Regions from separate parts of the Streptomyces sp. NPDC005803 genome, predicted to be linked through region 3. Evidence: riboswitches for the same ligand, from Rfam matches in the RefSeq annotation. Region 3 holds a riboswitch; each other region holds the start of a gene.

Region 1 (6,387 bases), on a different contig from region 3:
CAAGATCTCGATCCGGGCCGTCCGCCGCAAGGCCAAGGAGACGCTCGACAAGCTGGTCAAGGACAAGGAGTCCGGCGAGGACGAGGTGCGCCGCGCCGAGAAGGAGCTCGACGACACCACCGCGAAGTACGTCGCGCAGGTGGACGAGCTGCTGAAGCACAAGGAAGCCGAGCTGCTCGAAGTCTGATGAACGACTCTTCCTGGGGCGCCCCGCAGGGCGCAGGCCACCGGGCTGCGCCCGAGATGCGGGCCGCTACGGCGGGTCCGGCCTACGATGTGCATGACGCCCAGCAGACTCGGCCCATGCCCATCGTGCCGGACGTTCCCGACGCAGGTAGAGACGCTGACGACCGTGATGACCGGGACCAGGGGGCCGGGCGCCTGAGCGGCGGCCCCCTGTTCCGCGACGAGAAGCCGCAGGAGCCCATGTCCACCGCGCCGCCACCCCCGCAGAAGAAGCGTGCGGGCCGTGATCTGGGATCCGCCATAGGGGTCGGCGTCGGGCTCGGTGCCGTCGTCGTCGCCTCGCTCTTCGTCGTCAAGGCCGTCTTCGTCGGCGTGATCGTGGTCGCCGTCGTCGTGGGCCTGTGGGAGCTCACCTCGCGGCTGGAGGAGCGCAAGGGCATCAGGGCGCCCCTCGTGCCGCTCGCGATCGGCGGCGCGGCCATGGTCGTGGCCGGGTACGCGCGGGGCGCCGAGGGCGCGTGGATCGCCATGGCGCTGACCGCCCTGGCGGTGCTCGTCTGGCGGATGACCGAGCCGCCGGAGGGGTATCTCAAGGACGTCACGGCCGGAGTCTTCGCCGCGTTCTACGTGCCGTTCCTGGCGACGTTCGTCGCCATGCTGCTGACCGCCGACGACGGGCCGCAGCGGGTCCTGACCTTCCTGTTGCTGACCGTGGTCAGCGACACGGGCGCGTACGCCGTCGGCTGGCGGTTCGGCAAGCACAAGCTCGCACCGCGCATCAGCCCCGGCAAGACCCGCGAGGGGCTGTTCGGAGCCGTGGCCTTCGCGATGGTGGGCGGCGCGCTGTGCATGCAGTTCCTGATCGACGGCGGCTCGTGGTGGCAGGGACTGCTGCTCGGCCTCGCGGTCGCCGCCAGCGCCACCCTCGGCGACCTGGGCGAGTCCATGATCAAGCGCGATCTCGGGATCAAGGACATGGGCACGCTCCTCCCCGGACACGGCGGGATCATGGACCGGCTGGACTCGCTGCTGCCGACCGCGCCGGTGGTCTGGCTGCTGATGGTGATCTTCGTCGGCTCCGGCTGAGCGCCGCGCACACGTCACATGGTTGAGGGCCCACCGACCGCGGTCGGTGGGCCCTCAACCATGTGACGTCAGGCACCGTCCCGCAATGCCGCACGCATGTGGTGGTGGAGCTCCAGCGCCCGGCGGCGCATCCACAGGATCCAGAAGCAGAACGCGACCACACCGACCGCGAAGACCAGCGGGAAGACCACCGAGCCATGGGTGGCCCCGAGGACGAGCAGGCCGACCGCGAGCAGCCCCATGAAGCCCAGCCAGTACGGCAGCCACCGGCCTCCGCGTTCCATCTTCCCCAGCTGTTCGTCCACCAGCCGGCGCATCACGGCCCGCTCCTCGGGATCCCGCGGCACCTCACGGTGACGGATCCGGCGGTTGAGGCCGGCGATCGCGCGGGGACCGGCGCCGGTCGCGCGGCTGGTCCTGTGCCGCTGGTAAGCCAGGGCCCCGATGACCACGACGGTGTAGAAGAGGCCGTGGATCACCCATAAGCCCGGATGCTCGTCCCGGCGCAACAGGGCACTGAGGCCCACGCCCAGCACCAGGACCACCAGTCCCTGTGCGATCAGGCTGTCACTGAACCAGTGCTTGACGGTGTGCATGGCACCTACCTCCTGCGACGGCGGCGGGGTATTCCTGTCATGTCCCGGATACCCCGTTCGGCCCGGTTCACCGGGCCCCGCCTGCCCGCCAGGCGCCTGCCGGGCGACGAAACGGGTACCGCCGCACGTCTGCGACACTGGAAGAACCATGCCTAAGCCCGGAGAACTCACTTTCGTCGCGCCCCGCGGAGCCAAGAAGCCGCCGCGGCACCTCGCCGACCTCACGCCCGCCGAGCGCAAGGAAGCCGTCGCCGCGATCGGCGAGAAGCCGTTCCGCGCCCAGCAGCTTTCGCAGCACTACTTCGCGCGGTACGCGCACGACCCGGCGGAGTGGACCAACATCCCGGCCGGATCGCGGGACAAGCTCGCCGAGGCGATGTTCCCCGACCTGATGTCCGTGGTCCGGCACATCAGCTGCGACGACGACACCACCCGCAAGACGCTGTGGAAACTGCACGACGGGACGCTGGTCGAGTCCGTCCTGATGCGCTACCCCGAGCGCGTCACGATGTGCATCTCGTCACAGGCGGGCTGCGGCATGAACTGCCCGTTCTGCGCCACCGGCCAGGCCGGTCTCGACCGCAACCTGTCCACCGCCGAGATCGTCCACCAGATCGTCGACGGCATGCGGGCGCTGCGCGACGGCGAGGTCCCGGGCGGTCCGGCGCGGCTGTCCAACATCGTCTTCATGGGCATGGGGGAGCCGCTCGCCAACTACAACCGCGTGGTCGGCGCGATCCGCCGGCTGACCGACCCCGAGCCGGACGGCCTCGGACTCTCGCAGCGCGGGATCACCGTCTCCACCGTCGGCCTCGTCCCCGCGATGCTCCGCTTCGCCGACGAGGGCTTCAAGTGCCGTCTCGCCGTCTCCCTGCACGCCCCGGACGACGAACTGCGTGACACGCTCGTGCCGGTGAACACCCGGTGGAAGGTGCGCGAGGTGCTGGACGCCGCGTGGGAGTACGCGGAGAAGTCCGGCCGCCGCATCTCCATCGAGTACGCGCTGATCCGCGACATCAACGACCAGGCGTGGCGGGGCGACCGGCTCGGCCGGCTGCTCAAGGGCAAGCGGGTGCACGTCAACCTGATCCCGCTGAACCCGACGCCCGGCTCCAAGTGGACCGCCTCGCGGCCCGAGGACGAGAAGGCGTTCGTCGAGGCGATCGCCGCCCACGGAGTGCCGGTGACCGTCCGGGACACCCGTGGCCAGGAGATCGACGGGGCCTGCGGGCAGCTGGCGGCATCCGAGCGCTGAGGCCGGAACCGGCCGTGTAGCCTGGGCCCGAAAGCAACTTCATATTCCGACAGGGGAGCGCCACAGCGCTGAGAGTGCGGCACCGGTACCGGCTGGCCGCAGACCCTCTGAACCTCGCCCGGGTCATTCCGGGTAGGAAGTTCGGACCATACTCAAGCTGTTGCGCCCTGCCCGCTTCCGGTTTCCACCGGTGCGGGCAGGGCCGCGTCTCTTCCTGGTCCCCCCAGGAGGAATCACATGAGCACCACCAAGAAGCTCGCGGTGACGGCCGTCGCCGCCGCACTCGGCGCGACCGCGCTGGCCGGCTGCGGGAGTTCCGACGACTCGGCTGCCGGCAGCGGTGACGCCTCGGGCACCGGTTCCAAGACCGTCACCCTCGTCAGCCACGACTCCTTCAACGCGTCCAAGGACGTACTGAAGGAGTTCACCCGGGAGACCGGCTACACCGTCAAGGTGCTGAAGAGCGGGGACGCGGGCGCCGCGCTCAACCAGGAGATCCTGACCAAGGGCTCGCCCCGCGGCGACGTGTTCTTCGGCGTCGACAACACCCTGCTCTCCCGCGCCCTCGACAACGGCCTGTTCACGCCGTACGAGGCGAAGGGCCTCGACCAGGTCGCCGCCGACGTCCAGCTGGACGCCGGCAAGCACCGGGTCACCCCGATCGACACCGGCGACATCTGCGTCAACTACGACAAGAAGTACTTCGCCGACAAGAAGCTCGCTCCGCCGCGGTCCTTCGAGGACCTCGCGAAGCCCGCGTACAAGAACCTCCTCGTCACCGAGAACGCGGCGACCTCCTCGCCCGGCCTCGGCTTCCTCCTCGGTACCGTCGCCACCTACGGCCAGGACGGCTACCAGGACTACTGGAAGAAGCTGAAGGACAACGGCGTCAAGGTCGTCGACGGCTGGGAGCAGGCGTACAACGAGGAGTTCTCCGGCTCCGCGGGCGGCAAGAAGGCCAAGGCCGACCGGCCGCTCGTCGTCAGTTACGCCTCCAGCCCGCCCGTCGAGGTGCTGTACGCGGACCCGCAGCCGAAGACCGCCCCGACCGGCGTCGCCACCGGGACGTGCTTCCGCCAGATCGAGTTCGCCGGACTGCTCGACGGAGCGAAGAACGAGGCGGGCGGCAAGGCTCTGCTCGACTTCCTGATCAGCAAGAAGTTCCAGGAGGACATGCCGCTCAACATGTTCGTCAGCCCGGTCGCCAAGGGAGCGAAGGTGCCGGACCTCTTCACGAAGTTCGGAGCCACGGTCGACAAGCCGACGACCGTCGCCCCGGACGAGATCGCCAAGAACCGTGAGCAGTGGGTCCAGTCATGGTCCTCGCTCGTAGTGAAGTAACGAAGACCCCCGTACGCGGACCGGGCGCGCGCGGGAAGGGATCGCGCGCCCGGTCGCTGCGCGGGGGCGCGGTGCGGCTCGGCCTGATGGCCGTCCCCGTCGCGTTCTTCGCGCTGTTCTTCGCCTATCCCGTCGCCGCCATCGTCGGACGCGGGCTGAAGGCCGGCGGGGTGTGGCAGTTCGGGCGGTTCGGCGAGGTGCTGAGCCGGCCGGACATCGGGGACGTTCTCTGGTTCACGCTCTGGCAGGCCCTCGCCTCGACCGCGCTGACCCTGCTGATCGCGCTGCCCGGCGCGTATGTCTTCGCCCGGTTCGACTTCCCCGGCAAGCAGTTGCTGCGGGCGGTCGTGACCGTGCCGTTCGTGCTGCCGACCGTCGTCGTCGGGACCGCGTTCCTCGCGCTGCTGGGCCGTGGCGGCTTCCTCGACGAGCTGTGGGGCGTACGGCTGGACACCACGGTGTGGGCGATCCTGCTGGCCCACGTCTTCTTCAACTACGCGGTCGTCGTACGCACCGTCGGCGGGCTCTGGTCGCAGCTCGACCCACGGCAGGAAGAGGCCGCGCGGGTGCTCGGCGCGGGTCGGTTCGCCGCCTTCCGGCGCGTCACCCTGCCCGCGCTCGGCCCCGCCGTCGCCGCCGCCGCCCTGATGGTCTTCCTCTTTACCTTCACCTCGTTCGGCGTCGTCCAGATCCTCGGCGGTCCCGGCTTCTCCACCTTGGAGGTGGAGATCTACCGGCAGACCGCGCAACTGCTCGACCTGCCCACGGCCGCCGTGCTGACGCTGGTGCAGTTCGTCGCGGTCGGCGCCGTCCTCGCCGTGCACGCCTGGACCGTGCGGCGCAGGGAAACCGCGCTGAAACTCGTCGATCCGGCGCAGACGGCCCGCAGGCCGCGCGGTGCGGGGCAGTGGGCGCTGCTCGGCGGGGTGCTGCTGACCGTGCTGCTGCTGATCGTGCTGCCGCTCGCCGTGCTGGTGGAGCGGTCGCTCGACGTGTCCGGCGGCCATGGCCTCGCCTACTACCGCGCACTGGCCTCGGCGGAGACGAACAGCGGAACGTTCCTGGTCGCGCCCATCGAGGCGATCGGCAACTCACTGCGCTACGCGCTGGTCGCCACCCTCATCGCGCTGGTCGTCGGCGGACTGGCCGCGGTCGCCCTCACCCGGAAGGCGGGCCGGCTCGTCCGGGGCTTCGACGCGCTGCTGATGCTGCCGCTCGGCGTCTCCGCCGTCACCGTCGGCTTCGGCTTCCTGATCACCCTCGACGAACCCCCGCTGGACCTGCGGACCTCCTGGATCCTGGTGCCGCTCGCCCAGGCGCTGGTCGGGGTGCCCTTCGTCGTACGCACCATGCTGCCGGTCCTCAGAGCGGTGGACGGGAGGCTGCGCGAGGCGGCCGCGGTGCTCGGCGCCTCGCCGCTGCGGGCCTGGCGCGAGGTGGACCTGCCGCTGGTGCGCCGGGCGCTGCTGGTCGCCGCCGGCTTCGCGTTCGCCGTGTCGCTCGGCGAGTTCGGGGCCACCGTCTTCATCGCGCGGCCCGACAACCCCACCCTTCCGGTGGCCGTCGCCCGGTTGCTGGGCCGGTCCGGTGAGCTCAACTACGGCCAGGCGATGGCGCTCAGCACCATTCTGATGCTCGTGTGCGCGGTGTCGCTGCTGCTGCTCGAACGTATCCGCGCCGACCGATCCGGGGAGTTCTAGAGATGCTGACACTGGAATCGGCCACCGTGCGCTTCGGTGACCGTGCGGCGCTCGACGCCGTGGACCTGGAGGTCGCCGACCACGAGATCGTCTGTGTGCTGGGGCCGAGCGGCAGCGGGAAGTCGACGCTGCTGAGGGTCGTGGCCGGACTCCACCAGGCCGACGGCGGACGGGTGCTGCTCGACGGCGCGGACCAGGACGGTGTGCCGGTGCACCGGCGCGG
Region 2 (6,387 bases), on a different contig from region 3:
CGGCGCTTCACCTCCGTGCCACGGTTCTCACTCAGCGCCTGCGCGGGCGTGCCCGGCAGGGTCGGGTCGGGGGTGAAGAGCCATTCCAGCATCTCCGCGTCGGAGTAGCCGTCGTCCCTCAGGAGCGTCAGGGTCCCCGAAAGGCCCTTGACCACCTTGGTGCCGTCGATGAAGGCGGCAGGCACCTGGAGCGCCCGGTTCTCACCACGTCGTACGGCGATGAGCTGGCCCTCCTTGACCAGCTGGCGCACGCGCGTCACCTCGACATCGAGCATTTCCGCGATGTCGGGCAGGTAGAGCCAGGCGGGGACGAGAGCATCGATCTTTGCGTCAATCTCGGTCACGGGGACAAGCGTGCCATCCCGGACCGACAGCCGGTACCCGGGCCCGGCCGTACGGGGGCCGGTCAGGCGGTCAGAGCGTGGCCGATTTGAGGGGCACGGAGGGGTCGGCGACCCGGTCGGGGGCGAGTCGCGCCCCCGATTCGACGAGCCTGCGGCCCTGCGCCAGATCGCGCGGACGGCCGACCGCCAGTACGGCGACGAGCGCGCCGGCCCGCAGCCAGCACACCGTCCACGACGGCTCGGCCGGATCACCGCGCCACACCAGGGTGTCGGCCGCCGTGTGGTGGCCCGCGTACTGGACGAAGCGGCCGAACTGCTCGGACCAGAAGTAGGGCACGGGGTCGTAGACCGGGGGCTGCCCGGCGCCTTCGGGGGCGGTGACGGCGGCGGCGACGGTCCGGGGCCCCTGGAGGGCGTTGTCCCAGTGGTGGACGAGCAGCCGCTCGCCGTACCGGGCCGAGGGGAAGGAGGCGCAGTCCCCGACCGCGTACACATCGGGGAGCGAGGTGCGCAGCGACGCGTCGGCGGTCACCGATCCGTCCGGGCCGAGCGCGATCCCCGATCCGGCCAGCCAGCCGGTGGCGGGGCGGGCGCCGATGCCGACGACGACCGCGCCGGCCGGGACCGTGCGGCCGTCCGCCAGGACGACCCGGCCGGGCTCGACGGTGGCGACCCGCGCGCCGGTGAGGAGTGCGGCGCCGCTCTCGGCGTACCAGCCGGCCATGGGGGCCGCCACCTCGGCGGGCAGGGCGCCGGCCAGGGGGCGGTCCGCGGCCTCGACGACGGTGACCGCGCAGCCGGCCGCGCGGGCCGCGGTGGCGAATTCGGCGCCGATCCAGCCCGCCCCGACGACCACGACGTCGTGCTGCCGTTCGAGGACCGGCCGCAGCCGGGCCGCGTCGTCCAGCGTGCGCAGGAGGTGGACCCCCGAGACGCCCTCGGAGCCGGGCAGCGCCAGGGGCTCGGCGCCGGTGGCGAGGACCAGCACGTCGTAGGGGACGGGACCGTCCGGGGTGTCCAGTGCGTGCTCGGCCGCGCGCAGGGCGGTCACGTCGAGGCCGAGCCGCAGGGTGACGTCCAGCGCCTCGAAGTCGATGTCGAAGGCCGAGTCCTCGGCCTTGCCGAGGAGGACCGCCTTCGACAGCGGCGGCCGGTCGTAGGGCTGGTGCGGTTCGGCGCCGATCAGCGTGACGGGGCCGGCGAAGCCCTGTTCGCGCAGGGCCACGGCGGTCTGCACGCCCGCCACGCCCGCTCCGACGATCACGACGCGGCGGCTCTGCCGCGACTCTGTCTGCTGTTGTCCGGTCTGCTCGTCCACCCGTCCACCATAAGCACCTGACGAATCGTCAGGAATCGGTGCCGCCTTCCGGCCACCGGATCGCCGCGCCCTTGCCCGGGCGCACCCCACCGACGGCTCCCTTGCCCGCGCCCGGTGACGGAGGTCTAGGGTGGTGCCCACACACTCGCGGGAGCCCGGACGCACCGGGCTGAGAGGGAGGCTGGGCGGCCTCCGACCGTACGAACCTGATCCGGGTCATGCCGGCGAAGGGAGGGGCTGGACGCCCATGCGTAAGCACCGTGCGAACGGGTCCGACGTCCTCGTCATCGGGGGCGGCGTCATCGGCCTGGTGACCGCGTGGCGGGCCGCGCAGCGTGGTCTGGCCACCGCGGTCGTCGACCCCGCGCCGGGCGGCGGCGCCGCCCAGGTCGCGGCCGGGATGCTCGCCGCCGTCACCGAACTCCACTACGGCGAGGAGACGCTGCTCGGTCTCAACGTCGCCTCCGCCGCGCGTTATCCGGCGTTCGCCGCCGAACTGGAGGCGGCGAGCGGGCAGGACATCGGCTTCCGGGCCTGCGGCACCCTGGCCGTCGCGCTCGACGCCGACGACCGTGCCCATCTGCGCGAACTCCACGCCCTGCAGCGCCGCTCGGGGCTGGAGTCGGAGTGGCTCACCGGCCGTGAGTGCCGCCGCCTGGAGCCGATGCTCGCCCCGGGCGTACGCGGCGGGCTGCGGGTCGACGGCGACCACCAGGTCGATCCGCGACGGCTGGCCGCCGCGCTGGTGACGGCCTGCGAACGGGCCGGGGTCGTCTTCCACCGCCAACGGGCCGAGCGGCTCGCGGTCACCGGTGACCGGGCCGCCGGAGCCGTACTGGCCGACGGTACGCAGCCCGCGGCCGACCAGGTCGTGCTCGCGGCGGGCAGCCTCAGCGGCCGGCTGGCGGGGGTGCCGGAGCACGTCCTGCCCCCGGTCCGCCCGGTGAAGGGCCAGGTCCTCCGGCTGACCGTGCCCACCGCGTACGCCCCCTTCCTCTCCCGCACCGTGCGGGCCGTGGTCCGGGGCAGCCACGTCTATCTCGTACCGCGCGAGAACGGCGAGCTGGTCATCGGCGCCACCAGCGAGGAGATGGGCTGGGACACCACCGTCACGGCCGGCGGGGTGTACGAGCTGCTGCGCGACGCTCACGAGCTGGTGCCGGGCATCACCGAGCTGCCGCTCACCGAGACCCGCGCCGGTCTGCGCCCCGCCTCCCCCGACAACGCCCCGCTGCTCGGCCGCACCGCGCTGCCCGGTCTCCACCTCGCCACCGGCCACCACCGCAACGGGGTGCTCCTCACCCCCGTCACCGGGGACGTCATGGCACAGCTGCTGGCCGGCGGCGGGCTGCCCGAGGTGGCCCGCCCCTTCTCCCCCGGCCGGTTCTCGCCCGCCGCCGCCCCCGTACGTCAGGAACAGCCCGCATGACCGAGCCCGCCTCCACCTCCGCCTCCACCCCCGCCTCCATGACCGTCTCCGTGAACGGTGAGGCCGTCTCCCTCACGCCGGGGACCACTCTGGACGCCCTGGTCGCCTCGCTGACCGGCGCTTCCTCGGGCGTCGCGGCCGCCCTGAACGAGACCGTCGTGCCGCGCGGCCGGTGGGGCGCGGCCGCGCTCGCCGACGGCGACCGGGTCGAGGTCCTCACCGCGGTCCAGGGAGGCTGAACCATGTCCGACGACCTCTTCTCCCTCGGCGGCACGGTCCTCGACTCCCGGCTGATCATGGGGACGGGCGGGGCGCCCAGTCTGGACGTGCTGGAGCGTTCCCTGGCCGCGTCCGGCACCGAGCTGACCACGGTGGCGATGCGGCGCCTCGACCCGACCGTGCAGGGCTCCGTGCTCTCCGTACTGGAGCGGCTCTCCATCCGCGTGCTGCCGAACACGGCGGGCTGCTTCACGGCGGGCGAGGCCGTGCTCACCGCCCGGCTCGCCCGCGAGGCGCTCGGCACCGACTGGGTCAAGCTGGAGGTGGTGGCGGACGAGCGCACGCTGCTGCCCGACCCGATCGAGCTGCTGGACGCCGCGGAGACCCTGGTGGACGACGGTTTCACCGTCCTGCCGTACACGAACGACGACCCGGTGCTGGCCCGGAAGCTGGAGGACGTGGGGTGTGCGGCGATCATGCCGCTCGGCTCCCCCATCGGCTCGGGCCTGGGCATCCGCAACCCGCACAACTTCCAGCTGATCGCCGAGCAGGCGCGGGTGCCCGTGATCCTGGACGCGGGCGCGGGCACCGCGTCGGACGCCGCGCTGGCCATGGAGCTGGGGTGCGCGGCCGTGATGCTGGCGTCGGCGGTCACCCGCGCCCAGGAACCCGAGCTGATGGCCGCCGCGATGCGCCACGCGGTGGAGGGCGGGCGGCTCGCGTACCGCGCGGGGCGGATCCCCCGCCGCCACTTCGCCGAGGCCTCGTCGCCGGCCGAGGGGCGGGCGGTACTGGATCCGGAGCGCCCGGCGTTCTGACCCGCGGGCCGGGGCGGGGCGATCGTTGCCGTGCCACGGAGCGGTCGACGTCCTGAGCCCCCGGCCAGGGCGGGGCGATCGCCACCCGCGTCCTGAGCCCGCCGGCCGGGGCGGTGCGTGAGGCGGATCTCATCGCCGTGTCCACGGCACGCTCCGGTCCCGGGACACGGCGATTCCGTGGACAGGGATCGCATGTCCCTGTCACGGCTCGGCTGCAGTACGGGCCTGGATCGCCCCGGCCAGTCGGCCGTGTCCGCGGTGGCTCGTAGACTCGGCTGCGTGGATACGACCCTCCAGGACCCTCTCGTCGGGCAGCTGCTCGACGGCCGCTACCGCGTCGATGCCCGCATCGCCGTGGGCGGCATGGCCACGGTCTACCGGGCCATGGACACCCGGCTGGACCGGGTGCTCGCCCTCAAGGTGATGCATCCGGCGCTCGCGACCGACGCCTCGTTCGTCGAGCGCTTCATCCGCGAGGCCAAGTCGGTGGCCCGGCTCGCGCACCCCAATGTGGTCGCGGTCTTCGACCAGGGCGCCCAGGGGGGTTACGTCTACCTGGCGATGGAGTACGTGGCGGGGTGCACGCTGCGCGATGTGCTGCGCGAGCGGGGGGCCCTGCAGCCGCGGGCGGCGCTGGACATCCTGGAGCCGGTGCTCGCCGCCCTGGGGGCCGCGCACCGGGCGGGCTTCGTCCACCGGGACATGAAGCCGGAGAACGTGCTGATAGGCGACGACGGCCGGGTCAAGGTCGCCGACTTCGGCCTGGTCCGTGCCGTGGGCTCGGTCACGAACACCACCGGGACGATCCTGGGGACCGTCTCGTACCTCGCCCCCGAACAGATCGAGCACGGCACCGCGGACACCCGCGCCGACGTGTACGCGTGCGGTGTCGTGCTGTACGAGATGCTCACGGGCGCCAAGCCGCACGCCGGGGACACCCCCGCGCAGGTCATCTACCAGCACCTCAACGAGGACGTCCCGGCGCCCTCGGACATCGTCCCGGGTCTCGCGGCCGGGCTCGACGCGCTGGTGGCGAGCGCCACCGCCCGTGACCCCGAGGTGCGCCCGGTCGACGCCGTCGCGCTGCTCGCCCGGTCCCGCGAGGCCCGTGCCGGCCTCACCGACACCCAGCTCGACGCCGTTCCTCCGCAGGCCCTGGCGGAGGTGCGCGATGCCGCCGAGGACCGCACGAGCGTGATCCCGCGGGTGCTGCCGCCGGACCAGGGGACCGCCCATCACACCAGCCGGCTGGAGATGCCACCGCAGCCGCCCCCGCAGCCGTCCGCCCGCCGTGCGGGCCCGCGCCGTGGCAGGCCCCCGCGCGGCGTCCTCGTGGCGGTCCTCGCGGTCCTGCTGGTCCTGGGGATCGGCGGTGGCGTCTGGTACATCAACTCCGGGCAGTTCACCCACGTCCCCCTGCTGCTGGGCCAGAGCGAGAAGGCGGCCAAGGGGCGGCTCTCGGACGCCGGCCTGGAGCTGAAGGGCGTACGGCGGGCCTACAGCGACACCGTCGACCGCGGCAAGGTGGTCAGCAGCGACCCGGAGCCGGGCGCCCGGATCCGGGGCAACGGCTCGGTGTCCCTGGTCGTCTCGCGCGGTCCCGAGATCGTGAAGGTGCCGGACGTCCACGGCGTCGCGCTGGCCGAGGCCAGACGGCGGCTGGAGAACCGGGGCTTGGTGCCCGGCATGATCACCAAGGAGTTCAGCGACGACGTGAGCGCCGGCGAGGTGCTGCGTACGGATCCCGAGGCGGGCGCCGAACGCCACCCGGACTCGGCGGTCGCGCTCGTGGTCTCCCAGGGCAGTCCCGTCGACGTCCCCGACGTCACCGGCCGGTCGGTCGACGACGCCAGGGCGGAGCTGGAGGACGCCGGCCTCAAGGTCGTCGTCGCACCCGGCCGGGTCGACTCGCCGGAGGACGCGGGCGACGTCGCCCGCCAGTCGCTCGAGGAGGGCGCCGAGGCCGCCGAGGGAGACACCATCACGCTGACCGTCTCCAAGGGACCGCGGATGATCGACGTCCCGGACGTCACCGGCAAGGACGTCGACGACGCCCGCGGCGAGCTCGAGGACGCGGGCTTCGAGGTCAAGGTCGACCGCCCGTTCCTCTCCTTCAGCGACACCATCGCGAGCCAGTCCGTCGACGGCGGCGACCAGGCGCCCGAGGGCAGCACCATCACCATCAAGACCAAGGGGCTCTAGATCCGCATGCGCAACCCCGTCGGCGGTCACATCCCGGTGGCCGGCGGCCTCGCCAAG
Region 3 (6,387 bases):
GGGCCGGTCAGGAACCCGTGGTGCGGACGGCGACGTTGCGCGACTTCCGCGTACCGCCCTATGCGCAGTCCCCTGCGCCGCCCGCCCCACCGCACCCGGGCAACGCCTTCCCGGGGGGCGAGCCGCCGGAGGGGTACACCCCCACCGAGCGCGACCTCCCCGTGATCAGCCGCGAGGACACCGTCCGGGTACGGTCCGTGCCCGAGGCGCGGCCCGCTCAGGAGCCGGGTCTCGGACCGCTGTACGTCGTCGGTGACGTCCACGGCTACCTGGACGAGCTTCTCGCCGCCCTCGCCGAACAGGACCTGATCGACTCCGAGGGCAACTGGTCCGCGGGCAACGCGCGACTCTGGTTCCTCGGCGACTTCACCGACCGGGGGCCCGACGGGATCGGCGTCATCGACCTCGTGATGCGGCTCTCCGCCGAGGCCGCGGCCGCCGGCGGTTACTGCAAGGCCCTGATGGGCAACCACGAACTGCTGCTCATCGGCGCCAAGCGGTTCGGGGACACCCCCGTCAACTCCGGCGCGGGAACGGCCACCTTCCAGGCCGCCTGGCTGCTCAACGGCGGCCAGAAGAGCGACATGGAACGGCTCCAGGACGTACACCTCCAGTGGATGTCCCGGCTCGACGCCGTCGTCAAGGAGGACGAGCACCTCCTGATGCACTCGGACACGACGGCGTACCTCGATTACGGCTCCACAATCGAGGACGTCAACGACACGGTGCACGCCATTCTCACGCGCAACGACGCGGACGAGTGCTGGGACCTCTTCCGCAAGCTGACCAAGCGGTTCGCCTTCCGTGACGAATCGGGTCCCCAGGCGGTCCAGGAGCTCATGGCGGCCTACGGCGGACGGCGCGTCGTCCATGGTCACAGCCCCATTCCCTACCTTCTGGGCGAAGTCGGCTCCGAGGACGGCGAGGAGAGGTCGACGCCACTGGTGGAGGGTCCGCACGTGTACGCGGAGGGGCTCGCCATCGCCATGGACGGCGGAGTGACCATGGCCGGAAAGCTACTGGTCGTCCAACTCCCGCTGCATGACTGACGTCCTTCGGGGAAGACGCATCCCAACCTGTACACGCCGACCACTGGGCCTATTTCTGGAAACCCCCTGTCACCCCGTGCCGTGGGCGCTCTACCATCGGCGTATCAGTAGCAGGCTCTCCTCCGTTTCCGCCTGACTGCCCGGTTCGCGCGGGCACACAGGCCCTACGGAGCATCGGGGGATGCACATGAACAGCGCTCCGCACCTGCTGACCGAGGACCGGCCCGAGTACGAGCGGATCCTCGACGACGCACTGCGTCACGCCCATGAACGACCGGATCTGGCCGCTGTCGGTGAACGGCTCAATCCGGTGCAGCTGCGCACCATGGCGATGGCGGCCACCGCGCTGATCACCGCCGCGGCCGCCACCGAGTACGAGCACTACGTGAAGGCCCGCGCGGAGATCCGCGCCGCGGCCGCCGACGAGGACGGCGACCAGGAGACCGGCACGAACGGCGCCCCGCAGTCGGGCGCCGGCATCGGAGTCGTCATCACCGTCCTGGCGCCGGTACTGGCGGGCACCGCCGCGGTGATCTTCCTGCTCATCGGCTACATCCTGAAGGCACTCGACCCGCCCCCGGCGTTCGCGCGCACCATGGTCGGCGTGGGCTGGTTCTTCGCGGCGGCGATGGCGGCCGCCATCCTCGTCGCCGCCGTCGGCCTCCTCATCACGGCTCTGCGCAACGGCTCGACCTCGGTGGCCGCCGAGGAGCAGGGCGAGGAACTGCCGGAGGACGTGGCCCGCGCCAGAGAGGCCTGGCGGCACGCCCTGCTGGAACGCGGCATCCTGCCGTTCCTGCGGGACGCGCTCGCCGACCCCGGGGCCGCCCCGGCCGCGCGCACGCCGCACCGTTCGGCCAACCGCATCCCGAAGATCGGCTACAGCCGGCCGGACTTCTCCAGCCCGGACGACGGTCCGGCCGCCGCACCCCGCCCGACGTTCACCAGTCCGGACTTCACCAGCCCCGACTTCGGCGGGCCGGAGCACGAGCTGGACTGACCGGACCGCGGCGGCCTGGGGGGCGGCCTGCCTCCCCCCAGGCGTCCCGGACGGCCGGAGGCGGCCAGGTCGCTCTCCGCCCCGACGCGCCTGCGGCCGTGCTCAGTCGGCGATCGGCAGATAGACCCGGTTGCCCGCCGCCGCGAACTCCTTGGACTTCTCCGCCATGCCCTCCTCGATCTCCGACTGCGAACCCCCGTGCTCGCGCCGGATGTCCTGGGAGATCTTCATCGAGCAGAACTTCGGGCCGCACATCGAACAGAAGTGCGCCGTCTTCGCCGGCTCGGCCGGCAGCGTCTCGTCATGGAACTCCCGGGCCGTGTCCGGGTCCAGGGCCAGATTGAACTGGTCCTCCCAGCGGAACTCGAACCGGGCGTCCGACAGCGCGTCGTCCCACTCCTGCGCCCCCGGGTGCCCCTTCGCGAGGTCCGCCGCGTGGGCCGCGATCTTGTAGGTGATGACTCCGGTCTTCACGTCGTCCCGGTTCGGCAGGCCGAGGTGCTCCTTGGGCGTCACGTAGCAGAGCATCGCCGTCCCCCACCAGGCGATCATCGCGGCGCCGATGCCCGAGGTGATGTGGTCGTACGCCGGTGCCACGTCGGTCGTCAGCGGCCCGAGCGTGTAGAACGGGGCCTCCTCGCAGATCTCCTGCTGGAGGTCGATGTTCTCCTTGATCTTGTGCATCGGCACGTGGCCCGGGCCCTCGATCATGGTCTGGACCCCGAACCGCTTGGCGACCGTGTTCAGTTCGCCGAGCGTACGCAGCTCCGCGAACTGGGCCTCGTCGTTGGCGTCCGCGATCGACCCGGGCCGCAGCCCGTCGCCGAGGGAGTACGTCACGTCGTACGCGGCGAGGATCTCGCAGAGCTCCTCGAAGTTCTCGTAGAGGAACGACTCCTTGTGGTGCGCGAGGCACCACGCCGCCATGATCGAGCCGCCCCGGGAGACGATGCCGGTCTTGCGCCGGGCCGTCAGCGGTACGTACGGCAGGCGCACGCCGGCGTGAACCGTCATGTAGTCGACGCCCTGTTCGGCCTGCTCGATGACGGTGTCCTTGTAGATCTCCCAGGTCAGCTCCTCCGCCCTGCCGTCGACCTTCTCCAGTGCCTGGTAGAGCGGCACGGTGCCGATCGGCACGGGGGAGTTGCGAAGAACCCACTCACGGGTGGTGTGGATGTTGCGGCCGGTGGACAGATCCATGACCGTGTCGGCGCCCCACTTGGTCGCCCAGGTCATCTTGTCCACCTCCTCCTCGATGGAGGACGAGACCGCGGAGTTGCCGATGTTGGCGTTCACCTTCACCAGGAACCGCTTACCGATGATCATCGGTTCGATCTCGGGGTGGTTGACGTTGGCCGGCAGCACGGCCCTGCCCGCGGCGATCTCCTCGCGCACCACCTCCGGCCCGACGTTCTCCCGGATCGCGACGTACTCCATCTCCGGGGTGACCTCGCCCCGGCGGGCGTACGCGAGCTGGGTGACGGGTCGGCCGTCCCGGCTGCGCCGCGGCTGGCGGGGCCGGCCGGGGAACACCGCGTCCAGATTGCGCAGCCCCCCGCGCGGTGAGGTGTGCTTGAGCCCGTCGTCCTCGGGGCGTGCGGGCCGTCCCGTGTACTCCTCGGTGTCGCCGCGGGCGATGATCCAGTTCTCCCGCAGAGGCGCCAGCCCCCGGCGGACATCGGTCTCGGCCGATGGATCGGTGTACGGCCCCGACGTGTCGTACAGCGTCACGTCCTTGCCGTTGGTGAGGTGCACCTGACGAACCGGCACCCGGAGGTCCGGGCGTGAGCCCTGGACGTACCCCTTGTGCCAGCCGATGGACTTCCCGGCCTCGTCGCTCTGGTCCGAGGCAGGCGTGCGTGCGTCCGCTGTGGTCATGAGACCTACTCCCTACGCCGGCATTACCCGGTAACAGGTTCGGCGGTCGGCGCAGCCCGTCCCGTACGGACGTACGGAGTTCAGCGCCCTCTCAGCCCGGTGCTCCGAGCTCCCGCGTGTGCAAAGGTGCCACCACGCTAGCGTCCCCGTGGGCGGGCTGAACAGAGGGCCCTCGTCTTCTTGCGATGATCGGCCGGTGACGTCCCCTCGTAACGACCTCCGACCGCACGACCATCAGCCCGCGCACTCCCACAGCCACGGCCCCGCCGCACCCGTCTCCGGCCATCTGCGCAAGGTGATCGCCGCAGTGCTGATCCCGTTCGCGGCCGCGGTCGTCGTCGGGCTCGTGGTGCTCTGGCCCGGTGGTGCGCCGGCGCACGAGCGCACCGGTGTCGGTTTCGACCGGCAGACCCAGCAGGGCGAGGTGGTGAACATCGACCCGATCGACTGCAAGGACGTGAACGCCTCCCAGCTGCCCGTCAGCGGCGAGACCTCACCGTCTGCCGGCACCAGCGGCACCCCTCTCTGCAAGAAGGCCACGGTCGAGGTCACGAGCGGACAGGACAAGGGCCGCACGTTCATCGAGGTCGTCCAGCCCGACGCGCCCCGGCAACTGCGGGAGGGACAGGGAGTGGTCGTCGCGTACGCCCCCGACGCGCCCCATGACCTCCAGTACTCCGTGACCGACGTGAACCGGAAGCTCCCGCTGATGCTGCTGGCCGGGATCTTCGCGCTGGTGGTGGTCGCCGTGGGCAGAATGCGCGGGGTCATGGCGCTGGTGGCGCTCGCCCTGTCGTTCGCCGTCCTGACCCTGTTCATCCTTCCGGCCATCCTGCAGGGCTCGAACCCGCTGGTCGTCGCAGTCGTCGGGGCCGGCGCCATCATGCTGATCGCGCTCTACATCTGCCACGGACTGACGGCCCGCACCTCGGTCGCCGTCATCGGCACCCTGATCTCACTGCTGCTGATCGGGCTGCTCGGCTCACTCTTCATCGGCTGGGGGAGTCTGAGCGGCAACACCGACGACAACACCGGCCTCATCCACGGCCTGTATCCGCACATCGACATGAGCGGGCTGCTGCTGGCCGGCGTCATCATCGGTTCCCTGGGGGTGCTCGACGACGTGACGGTCACCCAGACCTCTGCGGTCTGGGAACTGCATCAGGCGGACCCGACGATGAGTGCGAAGAAGCTCTACCGGGCAGGGATCAGGATCGGGCGCGACCACATCGCCTCGGTGGTCAACACCCTGGTGCTCGCCTATGCGGGCGCCGCGCTTCCGTTGCTGCTGCTGTTCTCGATCGCCCAGAGCGGCATCGGGACGGTCGCCAACAGCGAACTGGTGGCGGAGGAGATCGTGCGCACGCTGATCGGCTCGATCGGACTGGTCGCCTCGGTTCCGGTGACCACCGCGCTCGCGGCTCTGGTCGTCTCCGCCGACCGTGCCGGGCTCGCCGCCGAATCCGGAACTCCGGAACCCGTACGGAGCGGCAGGGGGCGCCGTCGCCGGACGAAGTCCTGAGTGCCCGGTCACGGAGAGCGATTCACCCGTTCGGCAGGTGTGCTGTTCGACCGGCATACAGGCCAAGAACACGGGCTTCGTCAGCCGGCGTTCTGTTCCTCGGCCAGAATCCGCCCCAGCGCATCTTCAAGATTGCCCTCGAAGTCACCGAGCGTGCACTCCTGCCCCAGCGGCACGAGCTTGTCCGTCCGGTCGAGGAACGCCACGAGAGGCGCCGTGCCCGCCCTGAACAGGGCACGGTCAGCCCCCACCTGGAGCCGGATGTGGACGTCGGACAGCCCCTCCGGTTCGGTCGGCCCGATGTGTACATCGCCGTCACCACTGGGGCTGTTGAGGCCGTCGAGCAGCAGCTCACGGCCGAAAGCCCAGGTGACGGGGGCGTCACCGGGCAGATGGAAGGTCATCCGGATCGCGTACGGATCGCACACTTCGTACCGGAGCTCCACCGGGATACGGAAAGAGAGCTCCTCGGAGACGAGGAAGCTCATCATGACCTCAGCTTGAACCGACTCACGCATCGTTCAACCCCGCAGTAGATGAATCTGGCCAGGAATGATCCCCCATGGCCCTATTGACGCCATCGTGGTGCACGCGATAGCAGATCACAAGGAGTGATTTTTCAGATACTGATAGAGAACACGAACGAACGCAAGAGGCTGGCCACTTCAGCGCGTAGTCGTTCGACTGCGGGGAGCAACCGTTCTTCTTGGTCGAGGGGAACGGAAATGGCCATCGCGGCAGCCGTGAACCCGGCCGCGATCGGGATGGCCGCGCAGACCGTTCCGAGGGCGTACTCCTGTCGTTCGACGACAGGCTCCAAGGGCTCGACCGACCGCAGCCGCTCAAGGAGTGCCGGCCGGTCACGCACGGAGTGGCAGGTCAGCGGACGCACCGGATACCGGTCCAGGTGGTCCTCGCGGGCCTGCTCGTCGAGCTGA

Evidence for each region. A riboswitch is a leader RNA that binds a small molecule or an ion and turns the genes downstream of it on or off. The one in region 3 is predicted to bind thiamine pyrophosphate.
Region 1: linked by a shared signal. The riboswitch ahead of ABZ454_RS30005 (thiamine ABC transporter substrate-binding protein) and the one ahead of thiC (phosphomethylpyrimidine synthase ThiC) in region 3 are both predicted to bind thiamine pyrophosphate.
Region 2: linked by a shared signal. The riboswitch ahead of thiO (glycine oxidase ThiO) and the one ahead of thiC (phosphomethylpyrimidine synthase ThiC) in region 3 are both predicted to bind thiamine pyrophosphate.

Annotation. Positions count from the first base shown of each region.
Region 1 covers NZ_JBEXXO010000025.1:94,104-100,490, reverse strand. The annotation lists gene frr (ribosome recycling factor) at 1-187, shown strand, start outside; gene ABZ454_RS30020 (phosphatidate cytidylyltransferase) at 187-1,272, shown strand; gene ABZ454_RS30015 (hypothetical protein) at 1,341-1,868, opposite strand; gene rlmN (23S rRNA (adenine(2503)-C(2))-methyltransferase RlmN) at 2,017-3,123, shown strand; TPP riboswitch at 3,165-3,280, shown strand; gene ABZ454_RS30005 (thiamine ABC transporter substrate-binding protein) at 3,361-4,464, shown strand; gene ABZ454_RS30000 (iron ABC transporter permease) at 4,551-6,164, shown strand; gene ABZ454_RS29995 (ABC transporter ATP-binding protein) at 6,167-6,387, shown strand, end outside.
Region 2 covers NZ_JBEXXO010000004.1:298,873-305,259, forward strand. The annotation lists gene ABZ454_RS08540 (Rv2175c family DNA-binding protein) at 1-344, opposite strand, end outside; gene ABZ454_RS08545 (FAD-dependent oxidoreductase) at 415-1,662, opposite strand; TPP riboswitch at 1,800-1,912, shown strand; gene thiO (glycine oxidase ThiO) at 1,910-3,091, shown strand; gene thiS (sulfur carrier protein ThiS) at 3,088-3,330, shown strand; gene ABZ454_RS08560 (thiazole synthase) at 3,334-4,128, shown strand; gene pknB (Stk1 family PASTA domain-containing Ser/Thr kinase) at 4,408-6,330, shown strand; gene ABZ454_RS08570 (deoxyribonuclease IV) at 6,337-6,387, shown strand, end outside.
Region 3 covers NZ_JBEXXO010000001.1:409,119-415,505, reverse strand. The annotation lists gene ABZ454_RS01890 (metallophosphoesterase) at 1-1,049, shown strand, start outside; gene ABZ454_RS01885 (hypothetical protein) at 1,231-2,049, shown strand; gene thiC (phosphomethylpyrimidine synthase ThiC) at 2,152-3,927, opposite strand; TPP riboswitch at 3,920-4,053, opposite strand; gene ABZ454_RS01875 (YibE/F family protein) at 4,124-5,449, shown strand; gene ABZ454_RS01870 (SsgA family sporulation/cell division regulator) at 5,530-5,967, opposite strand; gene ABZ454_RS01865 (helix-turn-helix domain-containing protein) at 6,069-6,387, opposite strand, start outside.